Regions from separate parts of the Exiguobacterium sp. BRG2 genome, predicted to be linked through region 3. Evidence: riboswitches for the same ligand, from Rfam matches in the RefSeq annotation. Region 3 holds a riboswitch; each other region holds the start of a gene.

Region 1 (4,539 bases), on a different contig from region 3:
AAGTTATTTTGAAAGAAATCCTGCAAAAAGGGTTTCTTTTTTTTGTTTTCTATGTATATATATAATTCATAGTGAATTTTTATACAGACAGATGAATTAAAAACCAGGAGGGAATTATACATGTCAAAGCAAAAATTAATCTTAGCGTACTCTGGGGGACTCGATACATCGGTGGCCATCAAATGGTTGAGCAAGGACTATGATGTCATTGCCTTATGCATGGATGTCGGAGAAGGAAAAGATTTATCCGTCATCAAGGAAAAAGCACTCCTCGTCGGTGCGATCGAATCAATCGTTCTCGATGTCAAAGAAGAATTCGCACAAGACTTTGTCTTGCCAGCCCTTCAATATGGCGCTCATTACGAAAATGCCTATCCGTTGATCTCAGCGCTTTCGCGTCCGTTGATTGCAGAAAAACTCGTCGAAGTCGCGCATGAATATGGTGCAACGGCGGTCGCACATGGATGTACCGGAAAAGGGAATGACCAGGTCCGGTTCGAAGTTTCGGTCGCGGCACTTGATCCGTCACTCGAAGTCATCGCACCGGTTCGGGAATGGAAATGGTCACGGGAAGAAGAAATTGCCTACGCGAAAGAAAACAATGTGCCGATCCCGATCAACCTCGATAGCCCATACTCGATCGACATGAACCTTTGGGGACGGAGTAATGAATGTGGCGTCCTAGAAAATCCATGGACAGAACCACCACAAGACGCATACGCGTTGACGGTAGCACCAGAAGACGCTCCGGATCAGGCAGAAGAAGTCATTATCGGCTTTGAAGCAGGTGTTCCAGTTTCCATTAATGGGACGACGTATCCATTAGCGAAACTGATTACGGAACTGAATATCATCGCTGGAGCACATGGGGTCGGACGGATCGACCACGTCGAGAACCGTCTCGTCGGTATCAAATCGCGGGAAGTCTATGAGTGCCCAGGCGCAACTGTTTTACTCAAAGCTCACGCTGCACTCGAGACGATTACATTGACGAAGGACGTCGCGCATTTCAAACCATTACTCAGCAAACAATATGCAGAAACGATCTACAACGGTCTCTTCCATGCGCCATTGACAAAAGGCTTGAAAGCTTTCTTGACGGCGACACAACAGGACGTCACAGGAGAAGTTCGCGTTAAACTGTTCAAAGGAAATGCAACTGTCACAGGTCGTCAGTCGGCTGTCTCGCTTTATGATGAGAAACTTGCGACGTACACGAAAGAAGATGCATTCGATCATGAAGCAGCAAAAGGTTTTATCAAATTACACGGTCTTGCCGTTTCAACGCATGCGAGTGTACATCGTCAGGCGGGTGTAACGAAATGACCAAACTCTGGGGTGGACGTTTTACGGAAAGTGCTTCCGCTCAAGCGGAAGCCTTCGGAGCATCAATCACGTTCGATCAAAAATTAGCAAGCGTTGATTTGAAAGGCAGTCTCGCACATGCACAGATGTTATTTGAACAAGGGATTCTCGCTCAAGATGAGTGGACACAAATCCAGCAAGGATTAAAGCAACTCGAAGCGACGTTAAAGGACCATTCCTACACATTAGCGGACGAAGACATTCATATGAATCTTGAGCGTTTGTTGACGGAACAGATCGGTCCAGTTGCAGGGAAACTGCATACGGCACGGAGCCGAAACGATCAAGTCGCAACCGATTTACATCTATGGCTGGAGCAGCATGTCGAAGCGTTGACGACGGCATTGCGCGAGCTCCAATCGGTCATCACGGAACAAGCTGAGCAACATATCGAGACGGTTATGCCGGGGTATACGCATTTGCAACGGGCACAACCAATCTCGCTTGCGCATCACTTGCTCGCTTATTTCTGGATGTTCGAACGCGATGTCGAACGATTGACGGATAATCAAAAACGGATCCGAAAATCACCACTCGGAGCGGGGGCGCTCGCGGGGACCACGTTCCCGATCGACCGTTTCCGTTCTGCCGAGTTGCTCGGTTTTGAGTCGGTTTATCCGAACAGTCTCGATGCTGTCTCCGATCGCGACTTCGTCATCGAATACCTCGGGATCGCCTCGACCGTCATGATGCATCTCTCGCGTTTTTGTGAGGAAATCATCATCTGGGCGTCGCAAGAATTCAGCTTCATCGAGTTATCCGATGCCTTCTCGACAGGCTCGAGCATGATGCCACAAAAGAAAAATCCTGATTTCGCTGAGTTGATTCGTGGAAAAACGGGGCGCGTCTACGGCAACCTGATGGGCTTCTTGACGACGATGAAGGCATTACCACTCGCTTACAATAAAGACATGCAAGAGGATAAGGAAGGAGTCTTCGATACAGCAGATACCGTTCTCAAGTCCGTTCAAATCTTCACCGGAATGATTGAATCCGCGACGTTTAAGACCGAAGCGCTCAAGAAGGCGACAATGCAAGACTTCTCGAATGCAACGGAACTCGCCGACTACCTTGTGACGAAAGGCATACCATTCCGCGAAGCACACGAAATCGTCGGGAAAGCCGTCCTCTACTGTGTGCAAAACGGTTGTTTCCTGAAGGACTTGAGTCTCGAAACGTATCAAAGGTTCCATCCAGACATCACAGAAGACGTTTATCCGCTCCTCGATCCGGTTCAAGCAGTGGCACGCCGGACAAGCTACGGCGGTACAGGGTTTGCTGCCGTGTCGAAGCAACTCGAACTCGCGAAGCAGCATCTTGCGACTTGACGGATTTTGAAAAAAATTAGTCAAATAACTGGATTTAACAAAAGATGTCTGCTATAACTGTAACTAACAACCGACAGATAGAGGCGCGGATGACATGAGTAGCATCATTCTTGAAGGCAAGCATGCTGAATGATGTGAAAGGGGAAGTCCGCCGAAGTGAACGAGAAGATGCTTCTTCTCATTTGCTGGTACAACGGTTAAGATCCGTTGTACTGCCGAAACCGATGTTTCGGAGCGCTATCTTACGTAAAAGAACGAATGACTTTGTCTTCGTTTGTCCGATCGTGATAACGACGGGCCGTAGGAACGCTCCTACCGGCCCGTCGTTTTTTTCTGTATCGGGACAAAGGAGATAGGATTGTGACAACTGTACTTAAATTTGGTGGAAGCTCGGTTGCGACTGTCGAACAGATTCAGTCTATTGCGAATTATTTGAAGAGTCGCGCAGCCGAAGGTGAAAAACTCGTCGTTGTCGTTTCGGCGATGGGCAAGATGACAGATTCTTTGATCGCTCAGGCGCAAGCCATCACGGATCGCCCTGAGCGGCGAGAACTCGATCGTCTGCTTGCCATCGGAGAAGAACAGACGATTTCATTACTCAGCATCGCCCTCAACTCACTCGGCGTCAAAGCGTTATCGCAAACAGGCGCACAAGCGGGAATCAGCACGATGGGATTGCATACGAAAAGTAAGATCAAACAGATTGATGGAGATCTATTACGACAAAAACTCGAAACGTACGATGTTGTCATCGTCGCCGGATTCCAAGGTGTCAACGAACTCGGTGATGTGACGACGCTCGGACGGGGTGGATCGGATACAACGGCTGTTGCCCTTGCGGCAGTCCTTGATAAACGGTGTGAAATCTACACGGATGTCGACGGTGTCTATACGGCTGATCCACGAATCCATGCCACTGCTCAACCGATTCCGCACATCTCATATGATGAGATGATGGAGATGAGCGCCCTCGGGTCGAAGGTCATGGAAATGCGGAGTGTCGAACTAGGAAAAAAATACGGCGTACACATCTTCGTCGGGAAAACACTTGAATCGAAAAGGGGAACATGGATCATGGAAGCGACGGAAACAATGGAACAAAAAGCGGTCACGAGTGTCAGTGTGACGAAGAACGTCTTGACGGTATCAATCAAACACGTACCGCAAACGAACGCAGCAGTAGCCGATATCTTCGAACTCTTATCGAACCGCCACGTCAACATCGACATGATCAGTCAAACGACGTTTGACAGTGACATCTTCCTATCGTTCTCCTGTCCACTCGACGAGGAAGAGTTCCTCGATGAAGCATTGAAAGACATCATGGATCGCTTCACGACAGTCAAGGTCGACCGCCACGATCAGCACGCGAAGTTATCTGTCGTCGGAATCGGGATGCGGGATGCAACAGGTGTTGCCTCAAAGTTGTTCGCGATCTTCCGAGCGGAGAATATCCCGTTCTATCAAGTCACGACATCAGAAATCAGCATCTCGTACACGATTGCACAAGCAGACATTGAACGGACGGTTGCAGCGATTGCAAACGCGTTCGAGTTATAAGGAGGAAAACAGCATGTATCATGTAGCCGTCATCGGAGCAACCGGCGCCGTCGGTCAAAAAATGTTACAAGTACTCGCAGAACTGGACTTCCCGGTCAGCCGCCTGTCCGCTTACGCTTCTGCTCGTTCAGCAGGGAACACGGTGCAGTTCAAGGGAGAAGATATTACGATTCAAGCGCTGACGCCAAACATCACGGAAGACGGGATCGATGTCGCGTTGTTCGCAGCAGGCGGAACGATCAGTGAGCAATATGCCCCATTACTAGCTGAAAACGGAACACTCGTC
Region 2 (4,539 bases), on a different contig from region 3:
GGGCGGGTGTGAACCGCTCGACCTTTTATGCGCACTACACAGATAAATATGATTTGCTTGACCAAATCGTTGAGGAACAGATGATGGCGCTCGAACAAGCGATTCGGATTACAGGTACAGGCACCGTATTTCCGACAGTCGAGCAGGTGAGTCATTATTTTGCTCGTTTGTTCATTCACATTGAAGAAAATGAATTATTCTATCAGACGATGCTCGTTCAAGGACCGATCAAAACGTTCATCTCTCGTTTTCTCGATACATTGAAAGAAAATTATCGCCTCGTCTTTCGATCCCAAGTCGCAGAGGATGCGACTTTCGTCGATCGGGATTTGTTACTGAACTATGTCATTGGTGGACAGTTAGGATTATTGATTTCCTGGTTACGAAACGGTCGGCCATATTCATCCGCATATATGGCGGAGCAATTGAGCCGGATGATCGTCTTTGGAACGGTTGAAAGCATCGGTTTTCCGAAAGAAACGGAATAAGGTCATAGAAAAAGACACTCCTGATAGGAAGTGTCTCGTATTCAAGCTTGTCGGAAGGCAAGTTCCTTCGTATAAATCGTACTTCGGTTTCGTCCGCTTTCTTTTGAGTAATACAACGCTTTATCTGCTTGTTGTAATACTTCTAAAGACGTATGGGAACCACTAGAATGTGCAATCCCAAGCGAAATCGTGATTTGCAGATCAGGTACGTCTGCCGTCGGGAACAGGTTGCGTGCGACCGTCATCCGAGCCAACTCTGCGATTTTTTGAGCTTCTTTAGCTGTAGTGCTTGGTAAAATGATCAAAAACTCTTCACCACCGTACCGTCCGACGAGGTCATCCGGTCGTGTTAAGGAAGCGAGTGTCATGCCGAGTTGACGTAGGACATCATCTCCGGCGTCATGACCATATGTATCATTGACGTGCTTGAAGAAGTCGATATCAATCAAGACAAGTGAATACCCTTGATCCGTTGAACCGACAAGTGACAGTGAATCATCGAGACGGCGCCGATTGGCAAGTCCGGTCAAAGCATCCGTCATCGCTAGTTTTTGTTGATACTGAATGTTTTCGAAGTGACGGCGTAATTCCGTCAGCAGTCGAAAAGCAACAAAGCCAGCTAATAGATTAAAGAAGATATAAGCGATTGAAATTTTAAAGAATGTCGACCAACTGTTTGTCAGGATATAGATGGCAGGTAACGAATAGAGAACACCAATTGACACCAATAATTGAAAATGGCGTGTCGAGACATGAACGAATCGACGTACGATTCCGATCGTCGTAATGATTAAGACGATAATCAGTGTGGACAGATAAAAACCCTCCATTTGATCGACGGGTGTCAAAAAGTAACGTGTCCCGATGATCATTATACCGGCGACGATGGCGCTCGGGAAACCACCGAATAGCATAGCGATCGCGACTGGGATGATTCGTAAATCCACACGGGCGACATCGATCTGAATGCCATTGAATATCAACAAAACTGCAATCAGACCACAGACACTTCCCAATATGAGGCGTGTACTCCAGCTGGAATTCAGCGAAATACGTGGTCGATTCCGAAATGGTAAGAATAAGAGAGTGATCGTCGTGAACAGTAGACAAAAGTTAATGATGAATTGATTCATGATGGACAACAAATCCTCCCAACTCCCCAGCTAACAGATTTCCATATATATACTCCAGTATACTCATCTAGGTAACGGTTAGACAGAGGTAAATGTTTAGATAAAACATAAAAAACGGTAGAAAATCTACCGTTTTTTATGAAGACGAAGTGAGCGTATCCTCATCCATCGTCAGTAAAATCTTATCGAAGACGCGAATCATCGTTTCCAGTTCTTCTTCTGTTAAAGTTCCGAAGCGATCTTGTAAATAGTTTCTTCGGACGACCTCGAGTTCCCGAAAAGCACGCTCTCCGTCATCCGTCAAAGCAAGGACAATCGAGCGACGATCTTCCGTCGAACGCGTCCGTGTGACATATCCTTGTTTATAGAGCTTATCCGTTAAAGCAGTGACTTGACTCGTCGCCAGCTCAAATTGTTCCGCAAGAAGTGTCGGACGCTGGGGACCGTTTTCTGAAAGACTCCGTAAGATGAAAAATTCGCTTCGGGTTGCTGTTCCTTCAAATAGTCGATTAAGTTCACGTCGCAGGGTACGAAGAATGACACGCATTTGTTCCTCGAGTCGGTAAGTCAGCAAATCACGTTCCTGTGGCATGCAAGCAGCATCCTTTCTCTCAGTGGACTTCTATCATTTAGTGTACTAAACATATCGGATTTTTACCATCTACTACCCCAGATTCAAAAAAGGCAATTGACAATTTCGTGGCGGTTTGTGTAATATGGCGTAGTAATAACTAATTTAATTCAGTTCTCACTCAACCAGTGGGATGGAGGTTGCAGTTCTTAAGAGTACGGTTATGGATGTCGTCAAGCGACAAATGAAGTGACCTGAAAGGAAGAATTGCCGAAATCAATCATCGCTTTGAAGATGATCGATTGGGATTAGGTCGAATAGGTCTAATACTGTCACAAGTCGGGTATCACTCACTTGTGGAGAGCTATCTTTCACGACGGTAGAATGAGGCGCATTCATTTTATTATGTTGCGTTCTCATCTTCCATCTGGAAGATGAGGGCGCTTTTTGTTTTTTCATTCAAAAAGTGTCCTCTCAAAAAATCTAAACAGAGAGAAGCGAACGAAATGAACAAACTAGATGTGAAACAAACAACAGATTCGACAGCCGAAGGATTAAAACGTGGATTACAAGCCCGTCACATGTCGATGATCGCCATCGGTGGGGCAATCGGAACAGGACTTTTCATCGCGTCCGGTGCTTCCGTTGCAGCAGCAGGACCAGGTGGTGCACTCCTATCGTATGCAATCGTTGGTCTGATGGTCTACTTCCTAATGACAAGTCTTGGCGAAATGGCGGCGTATATGCCTGTCGCCGGATCCTTCTCGACATACGGGACAAAATTCGTCGATCCCTCATTCGGCTTTGCCCTCGGCTGGAACTACTGGTACAACTGGGCGGTCACGATCGCAGTTGAGCTCGTTGCAGCACAAATCGTTATGACGTATTGGTTCCCGGACGTTCCTGGATTTTACTTCAGTGCCTTATTCCTTTTACTCATGATCGGCTTGAACTACTTCTCCGTTAAAGGTTTTGGGGAAGCGGAGTATTGGTTCGCCATGATTAAAGTCGTCACTGTCATCGTCTTCTTAGTCGTCGGTGTTGCGATGATTTTCGGTGTCTTTACATCGGAGCCACCAGTTGGCTTTAAAAACTTTGCTCTCGGGGATGCGCCGTTCGTCGGTGGTATTCCTGCCGTCATCGGAATCATCCTCGTTGCTGGATTCAGTTTCCAAGGAACGGAGCTAGTCGGGATTGCCGCAGGTGAATCGGAAAATCCGAAAAAAAACATTCCAAAAGCAGTCAAACAAGTCTTCTGGCGCATTTTACTCTTCTACATCCTTGCGATTTTCGTCATCGGGATGCTCATTCCGTATACGAGCCCGAACTTGGTTTCCAATGACATCACGGACATTGCCGTTAGTCCGTTTACGCTCGTCTTTGAAAAAGCAGGTCTTGCGTTCTCGGCAGCACTCATGAACGCCGTCATCTTGACATCTGTTCTATCTGCCGGTAACTCAGGTATGTATGCTTCCACACGGATGCTGTATACACTTGCTCGTCAAGGAGATGCACCAAAGTTCTTTGCAAAAGTGTCGAAAAATGGGGTACCGCGTAACGCCTTGCTTGCAACAGGAGCAATCGGTGCACTCTGTTTCTTAACATCGATGTTTGGTGGACAAGTCTATCTGTGGTTACTCAATGCTTCAGGTATGACAGGATTCATCGCGTGGCTCGGAATTGCGATCAGTCACTATCGTTTCCGTAAAGGATTCCTTGCACAAGGTCATTCGTTGAAAGATTTACCTTACGTTGCACCAGCGTTCCCGTTCGGTCCGCTGTTTGCATTCGGTCTTTGTTTCCTTGTCATCGTTGGTCAAAACTATGCAGCATTCCTTGCTGATCAAATTGATTGGGTCGGGATTGCCGCGACATATGTCGGAATTCCGTTGTTCCTTGCCTTCTGGTTAGGACACAAATTTAAAAACCGGACGTCGATTGTTCGTTACGAAGAGATGGACTTCCCAGAACATCCACGTCAATCATAATGTGTGAACCACCTTCTATAAATGAAGGTAATTGAGATTGAAGACAAAGTGCAATTTTTCTCTGATGAGTCTGATGAGGAAGATTGCGCTTTTTTGTTCGTTTCGAATCGTTTTCCTGGGACAAGCATCGCGCCGCTTCGCTTCGCTGCAGGGTCGCTCTTGCTTGTTTTTCCCTAGGAAGCGATGTCGAGTGAACAAAACGCTTCTCTGATTCTCTTTCCGGGTATAAAGAAGAATGACACGTTACACGCCACTCCTACAGGAAAAAGCGCAATTTTGCGCTGTCAGAGACAAACAAGACCCGTTTTCCTGCTCGAATAGAGCGGGAAAACTGGCTTGTGTCTCGCCTGAGGAAAGGG
Region 3 (4,539 bases):
CTGAAGTTCGGTATGTATAATGATTATGGCATGCATAAAGAACAGGTGCAGGATCTGGTCCTCTTCTACTCGGCGAAGGAAAAGAAGTTGATCACACTCGCAGAATACGTCGCAGCGATGCCGGAAGATCAGGCACATATTTACTACGCCGCTGGTGAGAGTACGAATCGTCTGGATAAATTACCACAATCCGAGCTCGTCCGTGATAAAGGGTATGATATCTTGTACTTCACGGAAGAGATCGATGAGTTCGCGATCCAGATGCTCGTGACGTACAACGAGAAGACGTTCAAGTCGGTCACGAGTAGCGATTTAGGGATTGAAGCGGAGGAAGCGGAGACGACGGACGCACAAGCAGAGATGTTCCAAGCCATGCAGGAAGTGCTAAGTGGGCAAGTCAAGGAAGTCAAAGCCTCAACACGTCTAAAATCGCATCCTGTCTGCTTTGCGACGGACGGCGCTGTCTCGATCGAGATGGAGAAAATTCTGAAGGCGATGCCGAATAATGAAGGGGTAGAAGCGGTCAAGATTCTTGAATTGAATCCGTCACACGCAGTGTTCGAGTCTCTTGAAACGGCGTATCAAAACGATCGTTCAAAATTCGAGCGCTATACCAAACTAATGTATCAACAAGCATTACTTGTCGAAGGACTTCCACTCGAGGATCCAGTAGCGTTCGCGAATGATGTGTGTTTATTGATGGTGTGAAACGAATAGATATAAAAAAGGCATTGGATGCGCGCATCCAATGCCTTTTTTCGTAAAGAATTACATTAATCCGTCTGTAAATCCGAAGCGGTTTCTCCTTTTTTCGAGAGAACGTTCAAGACGACGACGAAGAGTACGAATGTGACAAGAGCTCCGATGAAACCGAAGACCGAAGACTCCGTGAAACCGATGACTAAATAACCGACTGCCGCAGTGACGGCACCGACTAACGCATACGGTAACTGTGTCGTGACGTGATCGATATGATGGGATCCAGCCCCTGTCGAACTGAGGATCGTCGTATCGGAAATCGGTGAACAATGGTCACCGAAGACAGATCCAGCAAGAACAGCAGCAAGCGTCGGTAACAAGAGTGAAGCATCGACAGCCATGACGAGATCCGCACCGATGGGCAACATGATCCCGAATGTGCCCCAACTTGTTCCTGTCGAGAATGCCATCAAGCCGGCAATCAAGAATAATAAGAACGGCAAGTACGAAGCAGAAATCGAGTTGCTGATGAAGCTTGCGAGATAATCGCCTGTTTTCATATCACCGATAACAGCAATGATCGTCCAAGCAAATAACAGAATCACGACTGCTGGCCACATCGAACGCATACCAGCAACGATGCTTGCACGGTAATCGCGGCCCGGAATTTTCCGTCCGATCAGCATCAGGAAAGCAACGATTAAACTGATGACGACACCTGCGACGAGTGAACGTGTGACGTCTGTTGCCTCAAATGCTCCAATTAAAGTAAACGGGCGATTGTCGGCTGCAAGTGCCTGAGCACCTGTTCCGAGCAACGCACTGATCGTAGCAATGACGAGAACGACGATTGGAACGACGAGATCCCGTACTTTTCCGTTCGTCTGTTCGTTGACCTCTTTTGCCATCCCCATCGGTGTTCCTTTTGACGCATCAAAAAGTTCACCTTTCGCGGCACGGTGTTCATGTTGTTTCATCGGTCCGACAGAGACGCCAGAGTAAGCGATGTAAAGTGTTAAAAGTAACGCAAAAATCGCATAGAAGTTCATTGGAACGATCATCATGAAGGCGCTAAACGCTGAGTAATCCGTAATCGAGTGCGTCGTTAAGATACCGGCGATGATGGAGATGATGAATGCACCCCAACTCGAAAGCGGACTGATGACACAAACAGGTGCAGCCGTTGAGTCAATCAGATAGGCAAGCTTTGCTCGTGAGACACCGCGGCGATCCGTTAACGGACGACTGACGTTGCCGACAGCGAGACTGTTGAAGTAATCATCGATGAAAATCAAGATACCGAGTCCGAAGGCGACTAAGCGTGCACCACGCGCTGTCTTGACGTGAGTAGAAGCCCATTCACCGAAGGCACGAGCGCCACCTGATGTCTGAATGAGCGTGGAAAGGACGCCGAGCAATAACAAGAAGACAAGCAATAAGACGTTCCACTCGTTCAAGGCACCGTCTGCCCAAAAGAGACTGAAGATGTTCTTGCCGAGATAGGTTACCGTATCGATCGGGTTAAAACGGTGGAGTAACAGGGCACCGACGAGAATGCCGACACCTAACGAAAGAACGACCTTTCGGGTAAAGATGGCTAATAAGATAGCTAGTAAAGCAGGTACAAGGGCAATAATGGAATCTGAATAGTTGACCATGAAAAATATCCTCCTCTTTAATAAATAGCTTAAAGATGAGACCCCGCGGCACAAAAAAAGCAAGGGCACCGGCAACAAAGCCGACACCCTCGCTGGATGCGTCTTTCTTAGCCGAATTGGAGCGCTCCATACAATTGTTATGTATGGCAATCGATCGGGTGTTTCCCGAATCGACCAACGACGATATGCTCGACACATACTGTCATTTCGGCGATGTCACCTTTCCTGTAGTCGTCTTCGTTGTCATCCTCGGACCAAGTACTGATTGAAATCGCGCCTCTACCTCATCGATAGAATAGTCATATTCTGTTCTTATGGACACTTTATCATGTATTTCAGAAGCGATTCAACCATATATTCTGATAATTTAAGATAAAGTTGTTTATTCAGCAAAATGTTGAATGAGCTGTTTCATCAAATAGGCTTGGTTTTCCTCGAATTGTTTTTTTCGATGACCGTTCGCGCCAGATGGGTGGGGGAATCCGGAAAGAAGCTGATGCTGTTCGATTCGTCCATCATGAATCAATCCACGGACTTGCGTCTCGACGACCCGACCGAGTGGAATTAATAACGCTGTTTTTTGTAACTGATTGATCTCAGCGACGAAGTGTTCTTCCGCGTAGTGCCTCAATAAAGGGCTACGATTGATCTTCGGTTGATGACCCGAGTAATTTTTTTCGCGATAAAAGACGGGTTGCTTTAACAGTGACGTCGGATGTAACAATTCCTGGTGTTGATGAAATAAGCTAGCCGTCGTCTCGATTCCGAGCAATGCTGGAAGTTCAAGTGTATCGAGCATCTGGACGAGATTACGTCGCATCGTTCCGGCAAAGCTTGCTGTATATTTGACGAGGCGTTCCGTCTCTTCTAATGAAACACCATGGTGAAGGGCATCTGTCGCTTCTTCGAAAGCGATTCGCATCTGTTCAAAACCTGGTGTGATCCCGATGATGACGACTTTTGCTTCAGTATTGACGTATTCGCCAATCGGAGAGTAATAGACGGTCAGCTCGTTCTCCTGTTGCAATAAAAAATCGTCCGTCCATAATTCATCACGTCGTAACGTACGATCGTCAGGTAAGCTACGAATGGCTTGTTCAAATATAGTTAATGAATTCATGAAGGACCCTCTCTCTCTGTAATGGCACTATGATAACAAATAATACCATTTGTGACAATTCGACCCTTTCACTATTTGTATATAGGTATATAAAAAAGGACTCGATACGAGTCCTTTTCGTGCATCATGCGCGTTCTTTGACCGAAGCGACTTCATATGTCAGAATCTCGCTGCCGAGCATTGGCGATTCTCCTGCCTCACTACTCGCAGGTCGACTATGTGACGCTTTGAAATCGTCACTTTCCCGCCACGCTTGAAAACTCTTCATATCTTCCCAGTACATGTTGACGTTCATTTCATCGTGTTCTTCGATGTTTTGCGTCAATAAGACCTCAACACGGATGAATCCGTCCATCGTATCAAGTCCACTTGGACGCGTAAAACGAGGAGCGAGAGCTGCAGCCATCCCCTTTTTGACTTTAATCCGGTTCGTAACGACGATCATCATAAAATCCCCTTTCAAAAAACGAGTAACGTACTTCTTCAGTATAGTACGATGAGGGAAAGAATGCCGGAAAGAAGGAACAAAAGAGATGAATGAACAGGAATATGATCAACGATTACGAATTGAGACCATTGAGATGCAACACCTTTATGGTGTGTTTAGTCACTACAATCGCTATGAACCGACGCCTTATGCGGCACTCGGCGAATTATGCGAAACCTATCCGTTTCAAAAAGAGGATACTGTCATCGATTTCGGGTGTGGGAAAGGGCGTTTAAACTTTTACTTACATGACCGATTCGACTGTTCCGTCATCGGAATCGAGATGAATGGACAATTTTACGAGGACGCACTTCGGAATATGGCGAAATACCAAAGTCGAAGGAAGCGGCGTTCCGGAAGTTTGCGATTCGAACAGACGTATGCCGAGCAGTATACCATTCCGGATGAGGCGAATAAGTTTTATTTCTTTAATCCATTCTCTTCACAAATTTTCATGAAAGTGATCGATCACATTTTAAGTTCGGTCGAACGTTCCCCGCGTTCGGTTGATCTCATCTTGTATTACCCGACCGATGAATACCGGGAGTACCTGGAGCGCCATACCGTATTCGAGC

Evidence for each region. A riboswitch is a leader RNA that binds a small molecule or an ion and turns the genes downstream of it on or off. The one in region 3 is predicted to bind lysine.
Region 1: another riboswitch for lysine. It lies ahead of Q9R23_RS14575 (aspartate kinase); the one in region 3 lies ahead of Q9R23_RS10090 (Na+/H+ antiporter NhaC family protein).
Region 2: another riboswitch for lysine. It lies ahead of Q9R23_RS12205 (amino acid permease); the one in region 3 lies ahead of Q9R23_RS10090 (Na+/H+ antiporter NhaC family protein).

The regions. Positions count from the first base shown of each region.
Region 1 covers NZ_JAUZUW010000014.1:10,436-14,974, reverse strand. The annotation lists gene Q9R23_RS14590 (GNAT family N-acetyltransferase) at 1-2, shown strand, start outside; gene Q9R23_RS14585 (argininosuccinate synthase) at 121-1,326, shown strand; gene argH (argininosuccinate lyase) at 1,323-2,693, shown strand; lysine riboswitch at 2,764-2,941, shown strand; gene Q9R23_RS14575 (aspartate kinase) at 3,054-4,253, shown strand; gene Q9R23_RS14570 (aspartate-semialdehyde dehydrogenase) at 4,267-4,539, shown strand, end outside.
Region 2 covers NZ_JAUZUW010000009.1:94,784-99,322, reverse strand. The annotation lists gene Q9R23_RS12220 (TetR/AcrR family transcriptional regulator) at 1-488, shown strand, start outside; gene Q9R23_RS12215 (diguanylate cyclase) at 530-1,621, opposite strand; gene Q9R23_RS12210 (MarR family winged helix-turn-helix transcriptional regulator) at 1,758-2,213, opposite strand; lysine riboswitch at 2,379-2,567, shown strand; gene Q9R23_RS12205 (amino acid permease) at 2,699-4,180, shown strand.
Region 3 covers NZ_JAUZUW010000006.1:151,513-156,051, reverse strand. The annotation lists gene htpG (molecular chaperone HtpG) at 1-708, shown strand, start outside; gene Q9R23_RS10090 (Na+/H+ antiporter NhaC family protein) at 774-2,357, opposite strand; lysine riboswitch at 2,469-2,647, opposite strand; gene Q9R23_RS10085 (hypothetical protein) at 2,740-3,477, opposite strand; gene Q9R23_RS10080 (heme oxygenase) at 3,602-3,922, opposite strand; gene Q9R23_RS10075 (methyltransferase) at 4,011-4,539, shown strand, end outside.